Regions from separate parts of the Paenibacillus sp. B01 genome, predicted to be linked through region 4. Evidence: riboswitches for the same ligand, from Rfam matches in the RefSeq annotation. Region 4 holds a riboswitch; each other region holds the start of a gene.
What was found. Region 4 has a riboswitch for cyclic di-AMP ahead of GE073_RS21890 (hypothetical protein). Riboswitches for the same ligand answer to the same signal wherever they lie in the genome.
Positions count from the first base shown of each region.

Region 1 (4,447 bases), 4.9 Mb from region 4:
TGCCGGTGCGGCCTTGCCGCCATGCCTCCGCATGCCGCTCCGTCAGGCCGGACAGGTCGACCTGCTCCTCATAGCGGAAAAAGTCCGCGTCGAACCGCGCCTGGTACAGGTAGAACTCCCGCCAGGCGAGCTGGCGGATCCAGCTCTCCGCGCCGGAGCGCGCCGCCGCGGCCGACGGATCGCGCGGCGCGGAGCCAGGGCCTTCGCCGCTGCCCGGCAGCGCCAGCTCGAGCTGGCTCGCGGCGTCCGCCCGCCAGCCGGCCGCTCCGCCGAAGGCAAGCGGCTCGCGCCCGTCCTCGGTCCGGGCGGCATCCAGAGCGAGGCCGTAGGCGCGCTGGGCCGACAGCGCGCCGACGTTCAGCCAGCGCGAGAGGCCGCTCCCGGCATCCAGCGCGTAGCGGTCGCGCAGCTCCTCGTACGCCTGCAGGCTGCCGCCGAGGAACCGCTCCAGCTGCCGCTCGGGGCGCTCGTCCTCCGGCACGGCGGCCGCGAGCAGTCCGATCAGCTCGCCCGGCACGCTCCAGCTGCCGCCGCCGGAGAGCCGGGCGGTCGGCAGGCCGCCGGCAGCGACGGCCGGAGGCGGCGCGAGCCGCGAGCGGACATAACCGTTCCACGCCCGGTAGAACGGCGTGAACACGCGGTACGGCTCTTTTCTTCCCGTCTGCTCCTGGAACGCGTCCAGATCGGCGAGAGGCACGTCCTCCAGCGCCGTCCAGCGCACGCCCCGGCTGCGGCAGACGGCGGCGAGCCGCTCGTCCCGCCGCCGCGCATAAGGCGTATGGTCGGCGGTGACGACGACCTCGCGGATCGGCTCCCGCTCGAGCAGGTCGTCCAGCACGTCGGCGGGATCGCCGTGCAGCAGCTGCAGCTCGGCCCCTTGCGCCGCATAATCCCGCTGCAGCATCCCGGCTGCCCGCAGGAAATGCCGTCCGGGATGGGACTCGGCGCGGCCGTTCCCGAGCTGCGCCGGATCGAGGATCAGCGCATGGATGCCCGGCATGCCGAGGCTGGCGGCGTAGTCGAACGCGCGCAGATCGCCCGCTCGGAGATCCTTGCGGTGGATGAACAGATACATGTCCTTGCCTCCTTGGATCGGCCGCGGCCGATCATGCTCTTTCCGTACTACCCTGCCGGAATGCAAACAAACCGCAGCAGGCGCTCCGAGGGGAGGCTTGCTGCGGTCTGCTCGTCCGGCTTCGAAAGGCTTTTAATCGACGTCCGGACCGCCGTCCGGCTGGTCGGCAGCGTCGTCCGCGTACTTCTCGAACGTCTTGTCGTCCATGACGCGGCGGGCGGACATATAGCGCTTGGCGTAGTAGGACTCGCTCAGCTCGCTGATCGTCACGCCTCGGCTTGAGGAAGCGTGAGCGAACTTGCCGTCGCCGACGTAGACGCCCACATGGGAGACGCCCTTGCCGCTCGTATTGAAGAACACGAGATCTCCCGCCTTCAGGTCGTCTTTGGCGACCTTCTTGCCCATGGCCGATTGAGCCGCGGACGAGTGGGGGAGCGTGATCTTGAACTGCTTGAACACGTAGGACGTGAAGCCCGAGCAGTCGAAGCCTTTCGAGGTGGTGCCCGCCGACTTGTACGGCGTGCCGATGACGTCGCTGATGACGCCGTCCATTTTGGATCCTGCCGATGCGCTTTGCGCGCCTGCCGAGAACAGCAGGGCAAGTCCGAGTGCGATTGCTGCGGCTTTCTTCTTCAAAGCTGAAGTGCTCCTTCCAGAGCCTACGAGGTTAGCTGTGGGGTTCGGTTGAAGGTTCCCTATGATTTCTCGGCCTTCCTGCCTTGCGGCGAGGAGGGCGAAATCAATTCACCCTGAGATGGTTCCCCCGTTTCCATAGTCATGGAACTCGGCATGTTTGAACTGCTTCTGGAAGTGGTATTCTTTTCTTTAAGCTATTTTCCTCCCTTTCCCGACATTTTCTCATAATTCTCATGTTGAAAGAGACAAATGACAGCGCTTGCTTCGGGGGCTCGAGTCGAATCGACGCCTCTGCCGGCGGGCCGCTTCGGCTCTGCCGCATCGAAAAAAAGCGCCCCCCGCGAGGGGCGCTTTTGCGGTCGGCGCGTCGTTCGCGCCGGAGCGATCCGAATCGGGGGATCAGGCCGTGTACAGCGAGTTTTCCATCAACGTGAGCAGCTTCGTGCGCATGCCCATCAGGCGGGTCAGCGCGGCCTCGCTGAGATCGAGCCCTTCCGGGCGCAGGCGGGCGTGCTCGCTCTGCAGGGCTTCCAGCTCCTGCGCGTTCCGGTAGGCGCCGGCGCGGTCCAGCAGATCGCCGGTCGCTTGATGCAGCTGCTCGTAGTAGGCGTAGATTTTTTCGGTCATGGTCAATCTTTCCTCTCTCTCTAAAATGAAACTCTCCTCTAGCATGTCCTGCATTCGATGGCTTCTATGCTCCATTAAAGCTGCGGATGATGATCGTACGATCATCGGCAGATGAAGGTTTGGTGTTCGCGGGGCGGTGCCGGGGCGGCGCTGCGCGGCCGGCCTGGATGTTATATACACCGCATTCGGGTCCGAAAAACAAGACAAAATTGTCAGAGAATTTACACAATTATAGGATGGACATTCGGATTTGTCAACTAACCTGACGTCCTCCGGCATCTGGCTTGTCGGACCAGCAGCTGTACTGCGCGGAGAGGATCCAGACGTCGATCAGCGTGCGGACGAAATGATACCCTTGCTGGATGACGATGGCGGCAAGGCCGGCCCAGGCCATCGCCCCAGCGCTGACGCCGGCTTGCAGCAGGCCCGACAGCAGCAGCAGGACGAGGCTGACGCCTGCCAGCGGCAGCAGGCGGCGCAGCGCCTGGCGGAAGCTCGCCCCTGCGCCCAGGCCGCTTGCCGCGCCGAACTGCAGGCTGAGGATCAGCACATGGAGCAGTCCGATCCAGAGCAGCCACGCTCCGGCCCAGGGCAGCGCGTCCGCGGCCAGCTGCGGCAGCGAGCTGTAGTGCTGGAAGCGTTGGAAGCCCTCCCGCGCAAGCCAGACGGCCGGAGCGAGCGCGAGCGTCAGCTCGGCGGCAGCGAGCAGGATGAACGGCTTCCAGCAGACGCGGATGCCCTCGAGGAAGCGCGTGCCTCCTTCGGCTCCGGACTCCGCGGCATGCCGCACGGAGTAGGCGAGTCCGGCGCTCAGCAGCGGACCGAGCAGCAGGCGGGCGAGCAGCAGTCCGCCCAGCAGCCATAGATACGGATGGGCCAGATCCGTCTTGAGCAGCCGGAACTGCGACTCCGCCCAGAAGATCGCGTCTGCGCCGGAGGCGGCTCCGTCCGCCCCGGGATAGCGCTGCACGAGCGGGCGCACGACGGAGTCGACGAGCCGGTACAGGAAGAAGCCCCACAGCAGCCGGTACAGGAACAGGAAGGCGGCGATCGGCAGATGCTTGACAGTCAGCCCCCAGCCTTGCTTGAGATAGGTGGACACGGGATCACGCTCCTTTCTTCCGCCGCCCTCACCAGGCGAACGCTCCTGCGAGCCATTCCAGCGCCTTGACGATGCCGAGGCTGATCCGCACCCGCTGGTCCGCCGGCGCCTCGGCGCGCAGGAAGTTGTTGATCTGCCGGTTGTCCAGCACGTTGAGCCGATCCGGATCGACCGCCGCCCACAGCAGCGGGGAGGAGGAGGTCAGCTTGAAGCTCGTGTCGGCCTCCACGCCGTCCCACATGCGCTCGATCGTTCGTCCGTCGGCGAAGCGGAAGCGGATGTTCACCGGGCCGTATACGCCGTCGAGGCGGCGGATGACGACCTGCGACTCGTAGCCGGGCTTGCCGCCGCCGCTTTCCAGCGGGGAGACGCGGATCGAGTCGACCGCGTAGTCGGCCGTCTGGCCGCCATAGACGAACTGGCTGAAGTAGTCGTCCCAGCTGTCCTTGGTCACCTGCTCCACGACCCGCTTGAAGTCGGCCGTCGTCGGATGCTTGAATTTGTACTGGTTGAAATACGTCCGCAGGATCTTGTTCATCATCGTCGGTCCCGTCCGCTGCTCGATGCCGGTCAGCACGAGCTTCGCCCGGCTGTAGACGTTGTCGGCGTAGCGGCCATGGGAGCCGTACGACCAGGACAGCAGCTTGAGCGGAGCGGGATCGGTGACGTAGCTCGCCTCCAGCGCGGTGCGCGGCTCGACGCCGTACTCGCTTTCCATGATCTTGTCCTCCGAGTAGGAGGTGAAGCCCTCGTCGAGCCAGGCTTCCTCGAATTCATTGGACGCGACCATGCCGTACCAGTACTGATGCCCGATCTCATGCACGACGGTGCGCTCGAGGCTGTAGCCGGGATTGTCCGTATCGGCGCCGAAGGCGGTCACGAGCGTCGGATACTCCATGCCCCCGGCGCCGTTCGCGGCCGCGGGAGGGACGACGATCGACAGCGTGCTGTAGGGATAGGCGCCGTACCACTGCGAGTACTTGGCGAGAGCCGACTTGGCCGCATGC
Region 1 covers NZ_CP045802.1:240,193-244,639, forward strand. Annotated here, with positions in the region: gene GE073_RS01085 (cryptochrome/photolyase family protein) at 1-1,075, opposite strand, end outside; gene GE073_RS01090 (C40 family peptidase) at 1,208-1,711, opposite strand; cyclic di-AMP (ydaO/yuaA leader) riboswitch at 1,717-1,875, opposite strand; gene GE073_RS01095 (hypothetical protein) at 2,111-2,338, opposite strand; gene GE073_RS01100 (hypothetical protein) at 2,592-3,440, opposite strand; gene GE073_RS01105 (M1 family metallopeptidase) at 3,469-4,447, opposite strand, start outside.
Region 1: it holds a riboswitch for cyclic di-AMP, as region 4 does, so the genes downstream of both, GE073_RS01090 (C40 family peptidase) here and GE073_RS21890 (hypothetical protein) in region 4, are expected to answer to the same signal.

Region 2 (4,447 bases), 1.2 Mb from region 4:
CGATCACTTCGCCGTACTTGCGCACCTCGCCGCCTGCCGCTACGGCCGCGATCGCGATTTTGTGGCCGAACGCGACCGGCTCCGCGACGACGACGCTTCCTTCCCGCCCGCCTGTCTTGTAGCGGATCGTCTCTCCTGCCGCCACATCCCGCAGCGCGGTCGCGACATGGTCGCGGACATCCATGACGATCGCGTCCGCTCCCGCTTCCAACGCATGCTCCATGCCTTCTCCTCCTCTTTGCGCCGGCAGACGACTTGGATCGGCTGGCCGCGCTCCTCGATTTGAGTTATCGGTAACTCAAATGTAAGCGACCTCATGCTTGCTGTCAATAGACCGCATTGGCTACAATGATTGCAGCTTGTAAAAAGGGAACGGAGGAGCTTCATGGTCACCATCTACGACATCGCCCGCGTGGCCGGCGTCTCCGCCATGACAGTGTCGCGGGTCATCAACGATACCGGCCGGATCAGCGAAGCGACGAGAAAGCGGGTCCGGCAGGTGATGGAGGAGCTGCAGTACGTGCCGAACTCCAACGCCCGCAGCCTCGTCCTGCAGAAGACGAACATCCTCTCCCTGCTCATCGCCGACATCGCCAACCCGTTTTATACGACGCTGGCGCGGGGGGCGGAGGATGCGGCCAAGCGGCTCGGCTATAGGCTGCTGTTCGGCAACAGCGACGAGGATTACGGCAAGGAAAAGGACTATGTGGACATGATCCTCTCCACGCGCGTGGACGGCGTGCTGTTCGCTCCGGCAGGCGACGGCTCCGCCCCGCATCTGCGGCTGCTGGAGCAGCACCGCATTCCCTATGTGCTGCTCGACCGGGACGTGCCCGGCATCCAGGCGGACCGCATCCTCGGCGAAAGCCGCGACGGGGCGCGCCGGCTCGTCGAGCATCTGATCGGACTCGGCCACGAGCGCATCGCGCTGGTGAACGGATCGGAGGACGTCTCCACCGCGCGCGAGCGCCATGCGGGCTATCGGGACGCGCTCAAGCTGAACGACCTCCCGTATGACGAGACGCTCGTCCGCCATCTCGACTATTCGGACGGCTTCAATCCGAGCGATCTCGACCCACTGCTGGCGTTGAGCTCCCCGCCGACGGCCATTTTTGCCGCCAACAACTTCCTCGCGCTCGGCGTCATCCAGTCGCTGCGCGAGCGCGGCCTGGCCGTGCCGGACGATCTGTCGGTCGTCTGCTTCGACGATCTCGGCTTCGCCAGCATTTTGAGTCCGTTCCTGACGGTGGCCGCGCAGCCGGCCTATCAGTTCGGCGCGCTCGGCCTGGAGCGCCTCGTCGACCGGATCGAAAACGGCGACGGCAGCGGCCCGCGCACGCTCATCCTGCCGGCGGAGCTGATCGTGCGCTCGTCGAGCCGCAAGCGGGAGCGGTGAAAGCAGCTGCACGGTAGGCCTGGAGCCTGGAGCGGCGCTGCCGTTCGCGAATCCGAGCGGCGAGAAGCCGCGGCTCTGCCGTTCGCGAACCCGAGGAGCGAGAGGCTGCGGCGCCAGAGGCGGCCATGCGGCAAGGGGCTGTCCCGACGTCCGTTTTACGGATGCCGGGACAGCCCCTTGTTCCTTTCTGTCCGCGAGCGAGGCTTCTAAGCGCTAACGAAACGACTGCGCGGGCCTATGAGCCATGCGAAGCCTCTAGTCGAAAAACTCCATATGCGGCTTAGTCTGGCGATAATAGGCCATCCGGTCCGCCAGCGTGCCGGTATGGAATTCGAACTTGTGGCCGTCGGGGTCTGCGAAGTAGACCGAGCGCCGGTCACGCTCGTCCCGCTCCCGTCCCGGCAAGATGTCCGCGCCGATGATCCGCAGCCGGGACACCGCCTCGTCGAACTCCTCCTCTTTAATGGAAAAGGCGATATGGGTATAAGACAGACGGATCTCCTCGCGCGGGAGATCCTTTTCTTCGTTCAAGGCGAGCCACAGACCGTCCAGATCGAAATAAGCGGTCGACCGTCCGCGCACGAGCAGCTTCGCGCCGAACGCCTCCCGGTAGAACGCGATCGACCGCTCCAGCGACGAGACGCTGAACAGCAGATGATTAAGGCCTTACAGCTTCATGATGGACTCCTCCTCCTGTATCGCCAACGGCTCCCCTGCGGGTCCGGATGCAAAGTCCCGGCAGCCAAGCTGCCGGGACTTCAACGACCATGCTTATTCTTCGCCGGCGACGTCCTCGCCGTCGTCCTCGCCGATCATTTTGCTGTAGTCCTCGCCGGTGACGACGCGGCGGGCGGTGACGTACCGCTTGGCGTAGTAGGAATCGCTCAGCTTCGTGTAGCGCACGCCCTTGCTGGAGGCGTGGGCGAACTTGCCGTCGCCGACGTAGATGCCGGCATGCGAGATGCCGCGGCCGCTCGTATTGAAGAAGACGAGATCGCCGGGACGAAGATCGTCCTTGTCCACTTTGGAGCCGACCTGAGCCTGCGACTTGGACGTGCGGGGCAGCTTGACGTCGAACTGGTTGAAAATATGGCGGACGAAGCCGGAGCAGTCGAAGCCGGCTGTCGTCGTGCCGCCGTATTTGTAAGGCGTGCCGATGACTTTTTTGATCGCGCTGTCGAGATCCGGCGTATTCGCGAACGCGCTGCTGCTGAACGTCAGAAGCAGAACCAGGCCAAGCATGGACAGGATGACTTTCTTCACAAGTTGCTTCTCCCTTCGGATGCCTACGAAGTTAGCTGTGGGTTCGGTTGAAGGTTCCCTAGAATCCTCTCTTGCAAGATTCATTCACCCGGTATGGTTCCCCCGTTTTTCTTCTCGAAAATTCGGCATGATGATTCATCATTTTTATTAAAGGTTAATATTCGTAGTTTTTTGTCGAATCCCTGCCCGGGAATTATTAGAAGTCCCTCATCAAATCCCTTACTTTTCTCATAAATCAGCCTAGGCCCTTCTGCTCATATCATCGAATGGACGCGATTTTCGCCCCTGTCCTCCTGCCCAGAGGAAGAAATGGATATTTCCCCCTGCCATTCTGAGAAACTATCCTTTAAGCGGTATGAATTTAATAGGATAATAGTGGAACTCTTCGAGTGAAAGGAGGCCGCCTGCCGAATTCCGCTTTTTTATCCTACTTTTGAAAAGGAGGACTTTCATGTCCGCAAAATCCCGCACTTCCACCCCCCGCTTCCAGGCTTTGCGCGCGCTGCTGCTCGCCGTGTTCCTGATCGGCTCGATCGTGCCGGGCTCGCTCGCCGTCCGCACCGCACATGCCGCCGATGCCTGCACCGGCGTCTCCGCCTGGTCGGCCTCGGCGATCTACACCGCGGGCCAGAAAGCCGTGTACAGCAGCACGCTGTACGAAGCGAAGTGGTGGACGACGAACGAGCGCCCCGACCTGTCCGGCCCATGGGGCGCATGGAAATCGCTCGGCGCCTGCTCGTCCGCTCCGACTCCGACGCCGACCGTCGCGCCTACGCCGACTCCGACCAAGACGCCTTCGCCTAGCGCGACGCCGACTCCGACGCCCGGCGCTCCGGGCGGCAAGATTACCGGCGCCTACGTCGCCGACTGGCATTTCCCGAACGTGAGCACCGTGCCGGCCGAAAAGCTGACGCATGTGTTCTACGCCTTCGCCGACGTGGCCAACAACGGCGTGAGCGGCGGCGACGCCTCCAAGCTCGCCCAGCTGACGACGCTGCGCAGCAAAAATCCGAGCCTGAAGGTGCTCGTCTCCGTCGGCGGCTGGGGCCGCTCGCAAGGCTTCGCCGGCGCGGCCTCGACCGACGCCAGCCGGACGGCGTTCGCGAACAGCACCCTTTCCTACATCCGCGCCAACAAGCTGGACGGCGTCGACATCGACTGGGAATACCCGGCCGCCGGCGACAAGCAGAACTATACGCTGTTCATCCAAAAGCTCCGTTCGGTGCTCGACGCAGGCAGCGCAGCGGACGGCCGAGGCAGCAACAAGTACCAGCTGACCGCCGCCGTAGGCGCTTCGGACTACGGCCTCGGCAACATCGACATCGCCGCCGTGCAGCCGTCGTTCGACTTCCTGAACGTGATGACCTACGACATGCAGGCCGGCTCGGGCACGCATCATACGGCGCTTTACAACTCCTCGCGCGCCAGCTACAGCGTCGACACCGCCGTCAAGCTGCTCAAGAGCAAGGGGCTGCCCGCGTCCAAGCTGGTCATCGGCGGCGCGTTCTACTCCCACGGCACGGCCGACTATACGTACGACGAGCTCAAGGCCGGCTTCATCAACAAAAACGGCTGGACGCGCCAATGGGACGATACGGCCAAGGCTCCGTATCTGACGAACAGCGGCGGCGGCTTCCTCAGCTACGACGACACGCAGTCGCTAGCCGAAAAGGTCAAGTACCTGAAAGCGAACAGCCTCGCGGGCATCATGTTCTGGGAGTACGGGCAGAACTTGGACGGCGAGCTGCTGGGAGCGATCCACACGGCGCTGAATTCCTGACCGCCTCG
Region 2 covers NZ_CP045802.1:3,918,957-3,923,403, forward strand. Annotated here, with positions in the region: gene GE073_RS16885 (UxaA family hydrolase) at 1-223, opposite strand, end outside; gene GE073_RS16890 (LacI family DNA-binding transcriptional regulator) at 386-1,396, shown strand; gene fosB (metallothiol transferase FosB) at 1,652-2,050, opposite strand; gene GE073_RS16900 (C40 family peptidase) at 2,168-2,659, opposite strand; cyclic di-AMP (ydaO/yuaA leader) riboswitch at 2,664-2,797, opposite strand; gene GE073_RS16905 (glycosyl hydrolase family 18 protein) at 3,111-4,439, shown strand.
Region 2: it holds a riboswitch for cyclic di-AMP, as region 4 does, so the genes downstream of both, GE073_RS16900 (C40 family peptidase) here and GE073_RS21890 (hypothetical protein) in region 4, are expected to answer to the same signal.

Region 3 (4,447 bases), 3.9 Mb from region 4:
TGAAGGCGCCACACTGGGTACCAGTGCATTCTGGTCTGCATTTTTTGTTCTTGCCGGCACGCATGGCGTACATGTTACTTTCGGTATAGGCTGGATGATACTCATACTATTGCAACTGTGGAGAAAGGGACTGACACCCGAAACCTCATCCAAAGTATTTATTTCAAGCTTATATTGGCACTTTCTTGATGTGGTGTGGATATTCATATTCACAGGAGTCTACCTGACAGGAATGGTGAACAATGGATAATGAGAAGGCTGTAGCATCAATAAAGGTTCACAAAGGTTTTCCGTGGAGCCACTTAATTGGCTATTTGTTCTCAATTTTACTTACTGTACTTGCTTTAATTGTTACGTTCGGATCGAGTTTTTCTACTTCAACGATTCTGGTCATCATTTATAGTTTTGCATTCTTGCAAGCCGCTCTTCAGTTATTGATGTTCATGCATATAACGGAAAGCGCAAATAGCAAGATACAAACCAGCACGATTTTATTCGCAGTCTTTATTGCGATCACAGTCGTTGCAGGTTCGGTATGGGTACTAGCCTCAGGACACTCTTAAATTACCCGGCTCTTTGTCTATCCAACTGGACATGCTAAAATGAGAGAAAGCTGTTCGGGAGGAAAAGAGAATTGCGAATAAATAAATACAACGTTAATGAAGAAGGCTTGCATCGATTTTTTGGCTCACTTGAAGCCAAGATTATGGAGATTATTTGGCAGAAAGAGAAACTGACCATCAAACAATTGCATGAAATTATAAACCAAGAAGATCCCATCTCCTTAACTGCCGTAATGACGGTCATGATTCGTTTAGCGGAAAAGGGACATCTTCGAAAAGAAACGAGTGGCGGCGGACGGAATAAATTGACCTTTTTTTATCCAGTACAAAATAAGGACCAGTTTATTATGGAACAAACCAAAGCCGTTACTGAAGGGCTATTTCAGGATTTTGATGCGCTGATCGTAAGTCATTTTCTGGATCGTATTGACCAGGTGGATTCACTATTAATAGACAAACTACGTGATAAGCTAAGTGAACTCGACGACAGGAATGAAGGTAATCATGATTAAGAAACCGAGAAACATTTTGATCCTGCTTTTCTGTATTGTGGGTTGGGTGGTCTATCAGATGGGATCTAGTGTACTTCATCAGCTGCGAGACGTTCCGGAAAGCACGGATTTGTTACACTGGATAGGGCAGGTTATGTTTGATATTTTCAGCAACCATATGCTTTATGAAAGACTTTTTAATGGACTTATCCTATACTCTTCGGCAGTATTCTTTTACCATCTGATTTCACAAGCAGTGTTACATTTTCGCCTGGAATTATCAATGAGAAGATTCTCGAATCATGAGTTGTCCAGAGAGTGGCAAGCTTTATTCCCTGAGGAAAATATGAGGATTACTGTCATATCGACCCCCTCCTTTGTTGCCATGGCGGTGGGCGCATTGAAACCGAAAATCGTATTATCGACCGGAGCAATTGAAGTGCTTGGGAAAAATGAACTTCAAGCCATCATTTGGCATGAAGTTTACCACTGTCGTTTTTATCATCCCTTGCAAAACCTTATACTAACGCTTACTAGGAAGAGCTTTATGTATTTGCCCGTTATCGAGGCTTTGGTGAAATATTACTCCGTATGGATGGAATTAATGGCAGACCGATATGCGATGCGTCAAATGAACAGTGCGAAGCCACTGGGGAATGCGCTGCTAGTTTTACTTCACCACCAGAACCAAACAGTAGCAACGAAAGGTACAGTTTATTTTGCTGAAGATGCCGTGAACTTCAGGATTAAACAGATTTTAGATCCTTCGAGTAGCTTGCAGATAACGATCGTTACTAAAAGGCAAATGATGTTATCAATACCTGTCTTGATTATAGTGTTGATCATCCCTTTTTTGAGTCATGTCTAGATTAGGAGCAGAACCTTAAGAGTCCGACAAGAATCTGACAGGTTCTGATCTGGATTGACGAAAATGAAAGGATTCTAATCATAAGTAGAAAGGAAAAGGGGGGAATTAGATCGAATTAAACTACATATCGTAGAATAATTAATGCTTAATTCTCAGTATCTGAGAAGCCGGGGAACCATTAATAATGTGGGTGAATTAATTCTTTGGAATTATAGGGTACCTTCAACCGAACCCTTAAGCTAACTCGGTAGGCTGCGAAGGGAGAAAGGGCATTGCAGAAGGCATTATCAGTAATTGCAATTTGTATGGCATTGATTTTTGGAGGGCAGCAAACATTCGCTGCAGAAGGGGATTTGCAAGATGCAGTTGATGAAGTGCTTGGGGTTCCTTATAAATGGGGAGGGACGAGCTCAGCTGGTTTTGACTGTTCGGGATTTATAATATATATATTCAAGCAGTATGAGATTAAACTGCCACGAACTTCTCAAACGCAAGCTAAAGAAGGCGTTGAGGTTGCTAAAGAGGACCTAAAACAGGGTGATCTTGTGTTTTTTAATACGAGTGGAAAGGGGATTTCTCACGCTGGTATTTATTTAGGCGGAGGGAAATTTGCTCACTCATCCAGCAGTAAAGGAGTCATCGTGAGCAAGATGAGTGATTCCTATTATGAATCCCGTTATGTCACCGCACGCCGGGTCATTTCCTCCACATAATGGCAGAAATGCAGTTCTTCGGCGCGAACGAAGAACTGCATTTTTATTTCTACTTATATTACGTGATCTGGAGCTAGAGGGCAGTCATACAGGCTGGATTCCAACTGAATCGTGGCATGGTCAATATTAAATTTTTCATGTAAATCCGCTGAGCATCGCTTCATAAGTTCATCCCGATTAATTGAATCTGAAACGATCAGATGCACTGTTAAAGCATTTTCTGTCGTGCTTATTCCCCAAATGTGAAGATCGTGCGTATTGATGACGGAAGGAATCCTATCGAAATATTCCTTCACGAGTGAGTAGTTAATTCCACTGGGCACCGCATCTAAGGACAGATTAAACGATTCTTTTAATAACCCCCACGTACTTATGAATATAACAAGTACAATGACGAGGCTTATTACCGGATCAAGCCAAAGCCAGTTGGTCCACAATATAACGAATCCGGCAATAACGACACCTAGAGATACACCTGCATCAGCCGCCATATGTAGGAATGCGCCGCGGATATTGATATCTCCCTTGCTGCCGCTAAGGAACATGAGTGCAGTAAATGTGTTTATAATAATGCCTACTGTGGCAACCCAGATAACCGTGTTTCCAGTTACGGGCGCCGGATCACCAAAGCGTTGCAAAGCCTCCCAGGCAATTGCGCCAATAGCGACTAATAAAAAAATCGCATTGAATAAGGCCGCTAGGATGGAAGAACGTCTATAACCGTAGGTTCGACGTTTTGATGGTTCTTTTTTGGCAAGCAAACTTGCGATCCAAGAAAGAACAAGGGCAAGGACATCGCTTAGATTATGGCCGGCATCCGCGATTAAAGCAAGAGAATGGCTTAATACACCGTAGGTCGCTTCGGTAATCACAAAGGCAGTGTTCAATATAATACCAATGAGAAAAGCTTTATTATAATTGGCTGGGCCGTGAGCATGTCCAGCATGATCATGGGAGTGACCCATAGGTATCCACCTCTCTCAATAGCATGTTTAGAAATAATATACCCAACGAGAATTGGGTCTATTCAGCATTACTGTCCATCATATGAATATATGATTATTTATTACTTAGAAAGTCGGAAGGGGCATAACATGTACGGACAATCCTTAACAGTTCTTGTCGTTGACGATGAGGAACGAATCAGACGAGTTCTCCGAATGTACCTTCAGAAGGAGGGATACATCGTAAGGGAAGCAGTGGATGGCCAAACTGCACTCCAAATGGCCACTGAGGACAGGTATGATATTATTTTACTTGATGTCATGATTCCTGGAATGGATGGAATTAAAGTATGCAGCCATTTGCGAAGGATGAAGAATACCCCGATCATTATGTTGACAGCTAAAGGGGAAGAGGACAGTCGATTAAAAGCATTTAAAGCCGGGGCGGATGATTATGTTGTAAAGCCCTTTAGTCCGCGTGAAGTGATATATCGAGTTAGAGCGGTTCTGAAACGATCTTCAGGTCATGAGTTTCCCGTTAAACAATTAGAAAAGAATGTTGTCTATCCGTTCTTAGTGATTGAGGGAGATGCACGACGTGTGAGGGCTGCCGGGCAAGAAGTGCTCTTGACACCGAAAGAGTTTGATTTGCTGCATTATTTATCAAGAAGACCTGATAAAGTATTTTCGCGCGAAGAACTGCTTGCCGATGTTTGGCATTATGAGTACAGATATGATGTACGGACCGTTGATACACACGTAAAACGGATTCGAGAAAAGTTAAATCATTTTTCGCCAGATGCGGCTGCAATGATCGTAACGGTCTGGGGGGTTGGTTATAAGTTCATGAAATAACACTCGTTTAGGG
Region 3 covers NZ_CP045802.1:1,192,783-1,197,229, forward strand. Annotated here, with positions in the region: gene qoxC (cytochrome aa3 quinol oxidase subunit III) at 1-250, shown strand, start outside; gene qoxD (cytochrome aa3 quinol oxidase subunit IV) at 243-563, shown strand; gene GE073_RS05235 (BlaI/MecI/CopY family transcriptional regulator) at 635-1,075, shown strand; gene GE073_RS05240 (M56 family metallopeptidase) at 1,068-1,922, shown strand; cyclic di-AMP (ydaO/yuaA leader) riboswitch at 2,055-2,191, shown strand; gene GE073_RS05245 (C40 family peptidase) at 2,228-2,635, shown strand; gene GE073_RS05250 (cation diffusion facilitator family transporter) at 2,689-3,600, opposite strand; gene GE073_RS05255 (response regulator transcription factor) at 3,730-4,434, shown strand.
Region 3: it holds a riboswitch for cyclic di-AMP, as region 4 does, so the genes downstream of both, GE073_RS05245 (C40 family peptidase) here and GE073_RS21890 (hypothetical protein) in region 4, are expected to answer to the same signal.

Region 4 (4,447 bases):
GCCGGTCGGCGTGCGGCTGCCGCTGTACGTCGGAGCCTCGAGCAAGGTGCTCATCGCTTTTGCCGAGCCGGCGCTGGCGGCGCAGATGATGTCCTTGGAGGCGCTGCCGCAAGGAATCGACCCGCAGTCGTTCCGCGAGCAGCTGGAGGAGATCCGTCGGCTCGGCTACGCGACGAGCATGGAGGAGCGCGAGCCGGGAGCGGCGGCGCTGTCGGCTCCGGTGTTCGACCGCAGCGGTCGGCTGGCGGCGGCGCTGTCCGTATCGGGACCGGCCGCGCGCTTCACGCCGGCCATCATACGCGAGCAGTCGGCGCTCGTCGTCCAGTCGGCGACGCGCATGGGCGCGATGCTGCCGGGCTGAGCGCCCTCGATTATGGCGTCTGCACAGGGATGCGGCGCCGATCCGGTTTCCTATTACCCGCAGAGGCGGCCTGTGAAGGCGCCGGGCTCTGCGGGTTTTTTGGCGCGGGAGCTTGGAGTGCCTTGATTCGGCGAGCTGGAGGCGTCGAAGCTTCATGCCAATTATTATTCACGGGCTAAATAAACGTTGACATAAGAAGTCAACCTCGCTAGTATACTATAGCATAGTAAATCACTAGGATATGAAGGGGATGGACTCATTGCCTGAAAACAACAACCTCGTGCATGCGTTCCAGACGAACTGGATCAGCCTGCTTGTCTCCCTCATCGTCATCGGACTGCTCGTCTGGCTGGCGCGGCGCCGCGTCGGCTTCGGCTATCGGGTGCTGCTCGCGCTCGGCATAGGCCTCGTCGTCGGCGTGACGCTGAACTCCTTGGAGATCGACGCCACGAGCATCAGCACGCTCGGCTCCATTTACGTCAACCTCATCAAAATGCTCGTCATCCCGCTCGTCGCCGTGCTGGTCGTCTCCAGCATCTCGTCGATCTCGAGCCTCGGGCAGCTGCGCAAGATCGGCACCAAGACGATCCTGCTCTTCATCGGCACGACCGGCGTGGCAGCGCTGATCGGCCTGCTCGTGGCGCTGGCGTTCAACCCGGGCTCGGGCATCGCCCAGGAGACGCCGGAAGGGTATGAGGCGCGGACGATTCCGACGTTCTCCGAGGTCATCCTGAACCTCGTGCCGTCCAACCCGATCGGCGACATGGCCGACGCCAAGGTCGTGCCGGTGCTGATCTTCGCGATCTTCATCGCCGTCGCCATCGTGCAGCTCAGCTCGCGCAAGCCGGAGGCGGCCGAGCCGGTGCGCCAAGTCATCGAATCGCTCAAGCAGGTCATGAACCAGGTGACCAAGTACATCATCCGCCTGACGCCATACGGCGTGTATGCGCTGATCGGCTCGATGGCCGCGCGCTACGGCTTCGATACGCTCAAGCCGCTCATCAGCCTCATTCTCGCGACGTATGTCGCGCTGCTGCTGCACTTCATCCTGACGTTCGGCTCGCTCGTCACGTTCTGGGCGAAGCTCAATCCGTTCAAGTTCCTGCGCAAGATCTACCCGACGATCGCCGTCGCCTTCACGACGCGCAGCAGCTACGCGACGCTGCCGGTCAACCTGGAGGTCATCACCAAGCGGCTGCGCGTGTCGCCGCGCATCGCCAGCTTCGTCGCGCCGCTCGGCGCGACGATGAACATGAACGGCTGCGGCGGCGTCTGGCCGGCGGTCGTGGCGATCTTCGTCGCCGAGGTGTACGGCGTGCCGCTCGGCATCTCCGACTACATCCTGATCGTGCTCGTCAGCACGATCTCCTCGATCGGCGTCGCCGGCGTGCCGGGACCGGCGTCGATCTCGACGACGGTCGTCCTGACCGCGCTCGGCCTGCCGCTGGAAGGGCTCGGCCTCGTGCTCGCGATCGACGCCGTCGTCGACATGGGCCGCACGGCGGTCAACGCGACCGGCACGACCGTGTCGTCGCTGCTCGTCGCCGTGTCGGAAGACGAGTTCGACCGCGAGAGCTACAACCGCGACGAGGAAGAGGAGCTGGAGCTGAGCCACGCGTAAAGCAGGGCGCAGCGGAATGAACGGGACGAAGCGGAGCCGGCTCCGCTTCGTCCCTGTTTTCAACCCCATGAACGCAGCGAAGCCCCCGAGGGACATGGCCCTTCGGGGGCTTCCTGCATGAGCGGATCATGCGGCAGGGATCAGCGGGTTGCCTGGATTACATCGAGTGCTGGATATGGATGTCGGAAGATTCGATGAGGTAGTGCCTTCTCCAGAAGGCGGTGGCGGGAAAGGGCATCGCTTCTCTGGAGCCGGGCTCCAGAGCCTTGCGCAAAAGACGGTCCCGATGATCGCTGATCCACTCGGCGTCATAATAGAGCACCGACATGACCTCGTCGCTCGGAACGCCGACGAACGATTGGAACCAGCCGCTCCAGCTCTGCCAGTCGGCGGGAGCCTCGGAGTAGGACATCGTGACGACGGCACGGTGCAGGCTTGAGCCTGCATAAAGATGAAGCGCGACCAGATAGTCGCCGCTGCCGCCTGCAAGCATCGCCGTGGTGCGGCTGATGAACAGGTCGATGCGGCGGATGCGGCGGTCGGGAGCGAGCGGCTCCTCGACCAGAAGAGCAGCGTGGCGGGCGTCGTGCCCCGCCTCCTCGATGACCTCGGACGCATCCAGTACGACCGGAAGCGGCAGCGAGGCGGAGCAGGCGATTTCCTGCTCGGCGCAACAGGCGGCGGAGCGGTGGACGGCTCGCAGCCGTCTCGGCTCCGGACCGCCGGTGAAGCGTTCCTGCAAAGACATGGTCGAACCTCTCCTTTGGTTGCTTACGGGGTTAGCTGACGGATTCGGGCCAAGAGAGTAGCCCTACCAGGCGCAGTCCGCGGCGGCTTCGGCAGCCGCGCGTCGGGTGCGCGCCGGATTCACCCCGGCAGGCGCGACAAGGCGCCTGCGGTTGGTTCCCCCGCTTCCACTTTCGTGGAATTCAGCAGAATAGAAATGTGCTGAACTTTATCATACTTCAGGCCGGCCTGTCTTGTAAAAGGCTATATTTAGCGAAAATTCGATGAAATGCTGTCGGGAACTCGTCCATGCGGACCCATCGTCGCTCTAAAGCGCTCTCATGGAAAAGGATCATAATCCGGAGCGCATCCGTCATAGGATGGAAATTAAGATGGAGAAATAGCGCTTCGGAGAGGATGGGGAAGGATGGCGCGGATCAAGGTGGGAAAAAGGCCTCCGCAAGCCGATGCCGGCGGGGAGGAGCGACGGAGCGAGCCGCCCGCAGGCTGGCGCGGCGCCGTGCAGCATTATGTGCAGGCCTGCAACCAGGCCGAGGTGGAGCTGCGCGACAGCGCGCTCGCCGGAATCATGACGGACGCGGACCATCGGCTGCGCCTGCTGCACCGGCTCCAGCGGCAGCGAGAGCGGGCCGAGGAGCGGGATCTGCTCACCTCCCAATGCGAGACGCGGGCCGCGCTGGTCAAGGTCAACGAATCCGGCGCGGAGGTGTCGGTCGTGCTCCAGCTGCATCTGAAGCGGCATGTCCAGCACAAAGGCCGCCAGTATACGGAGGAGCGGATCGAGCGCGAGCGGATATGGCTCGCACCGGCCGGCGCGGACGGGAGCTGGCGGCTGACGCGGGTCGAGCCGCTCGTCGGCGAGCGGCGGCCGCGCTACGGCCATGCCGCGGCGGACAGCGCGCTCGCCGAGCACCGCTCCTACGGCAACGGCGGCGGCAGCGGCATCCAGCCGCCCGGCGCGCCGCGTCCTTTCCTTAACTATGGCGTCGTTCCGCGCATCAACACCCGCTCCCGCGCCGCCCGGTACCGGCGCGAGCTGGTCGCGGCCTACGCGGACCAGTGGTGGAACGAGCCGAATCCCGCTTACGAGGAATTCGAGGTCAACTGCACCAATTATGTGTCGCAGTGCGTCTTTGCAGGGGAAGCGCCGATGAACTATACTGGGAAAAGGGAATCCGGCTGGTGGTACAAGGGACGGACGGGCGGCCAGGAGCAGTGGAGCTACAGCTGGGCCGTGTCCAACGCGTTCCAGCTCTACTTGAGCTTTCCGCGCTCGTCCGGCATGCGGGCGACGCCGGTGGAGAGCGCGGCGGAGCTGGAGCTCGGCGACGTGATCACCTACGACTGGAACGGCGACGGCCGCTTCCAGCATACGACGGTCGTGACGGCGTTCGACGGGGACGGCATGCCGCTCGTCAACGCCAATACGGTGCCGAGCCGCCACCGCTACTGGGACTACAAGGATTCGTACGCGTGGACGGAGCAGACCCGCTACCGGTTCTATCATTTGAGCGACAGCATGTAGCACGGCCAGGATGCCGGCAGCCGGTCCGCATGGGCGGACCCGGTTGTTGGCATCCTAATTTCTAGAGGGTACCGGAGGGCTAACATCATGGGAGAGAAGATTCGCGTCGGACTGGTCTACGGAGGCAAGTCGGGGGAGCATGAGGTGTCGCTGCAGACGGCGCTGGCGGTCATGGGGGCGTTCGATTTCGGCA
Region 4 covers NZ_CP045802.1:5,103,293-5,107,739, reverse strand. Annotated here, with positions in the region: gene GE073_RS21900 (IclR family transcriptional regulator) at 1-361, shown strand, start outside; gene GE073_RS21895 (dicarboxylate/amino acid:cation symporter) at 612-1,982, shown strand; gene GE073_RS21890 (hypothetical protein) at 2,140-2,730, opposite strand; cyclic di-AMP (ydaO/yuaA leader) riboswitch at 2,736-2,927, opposite strand; gene GE073_RS21885 (amidase domain-containing protein) at 3,136-4,254, shown strand; gene GE073_RS21880 (D-alanine--D-alanine ligase) at 4,342-4,447, shown strand, end outside.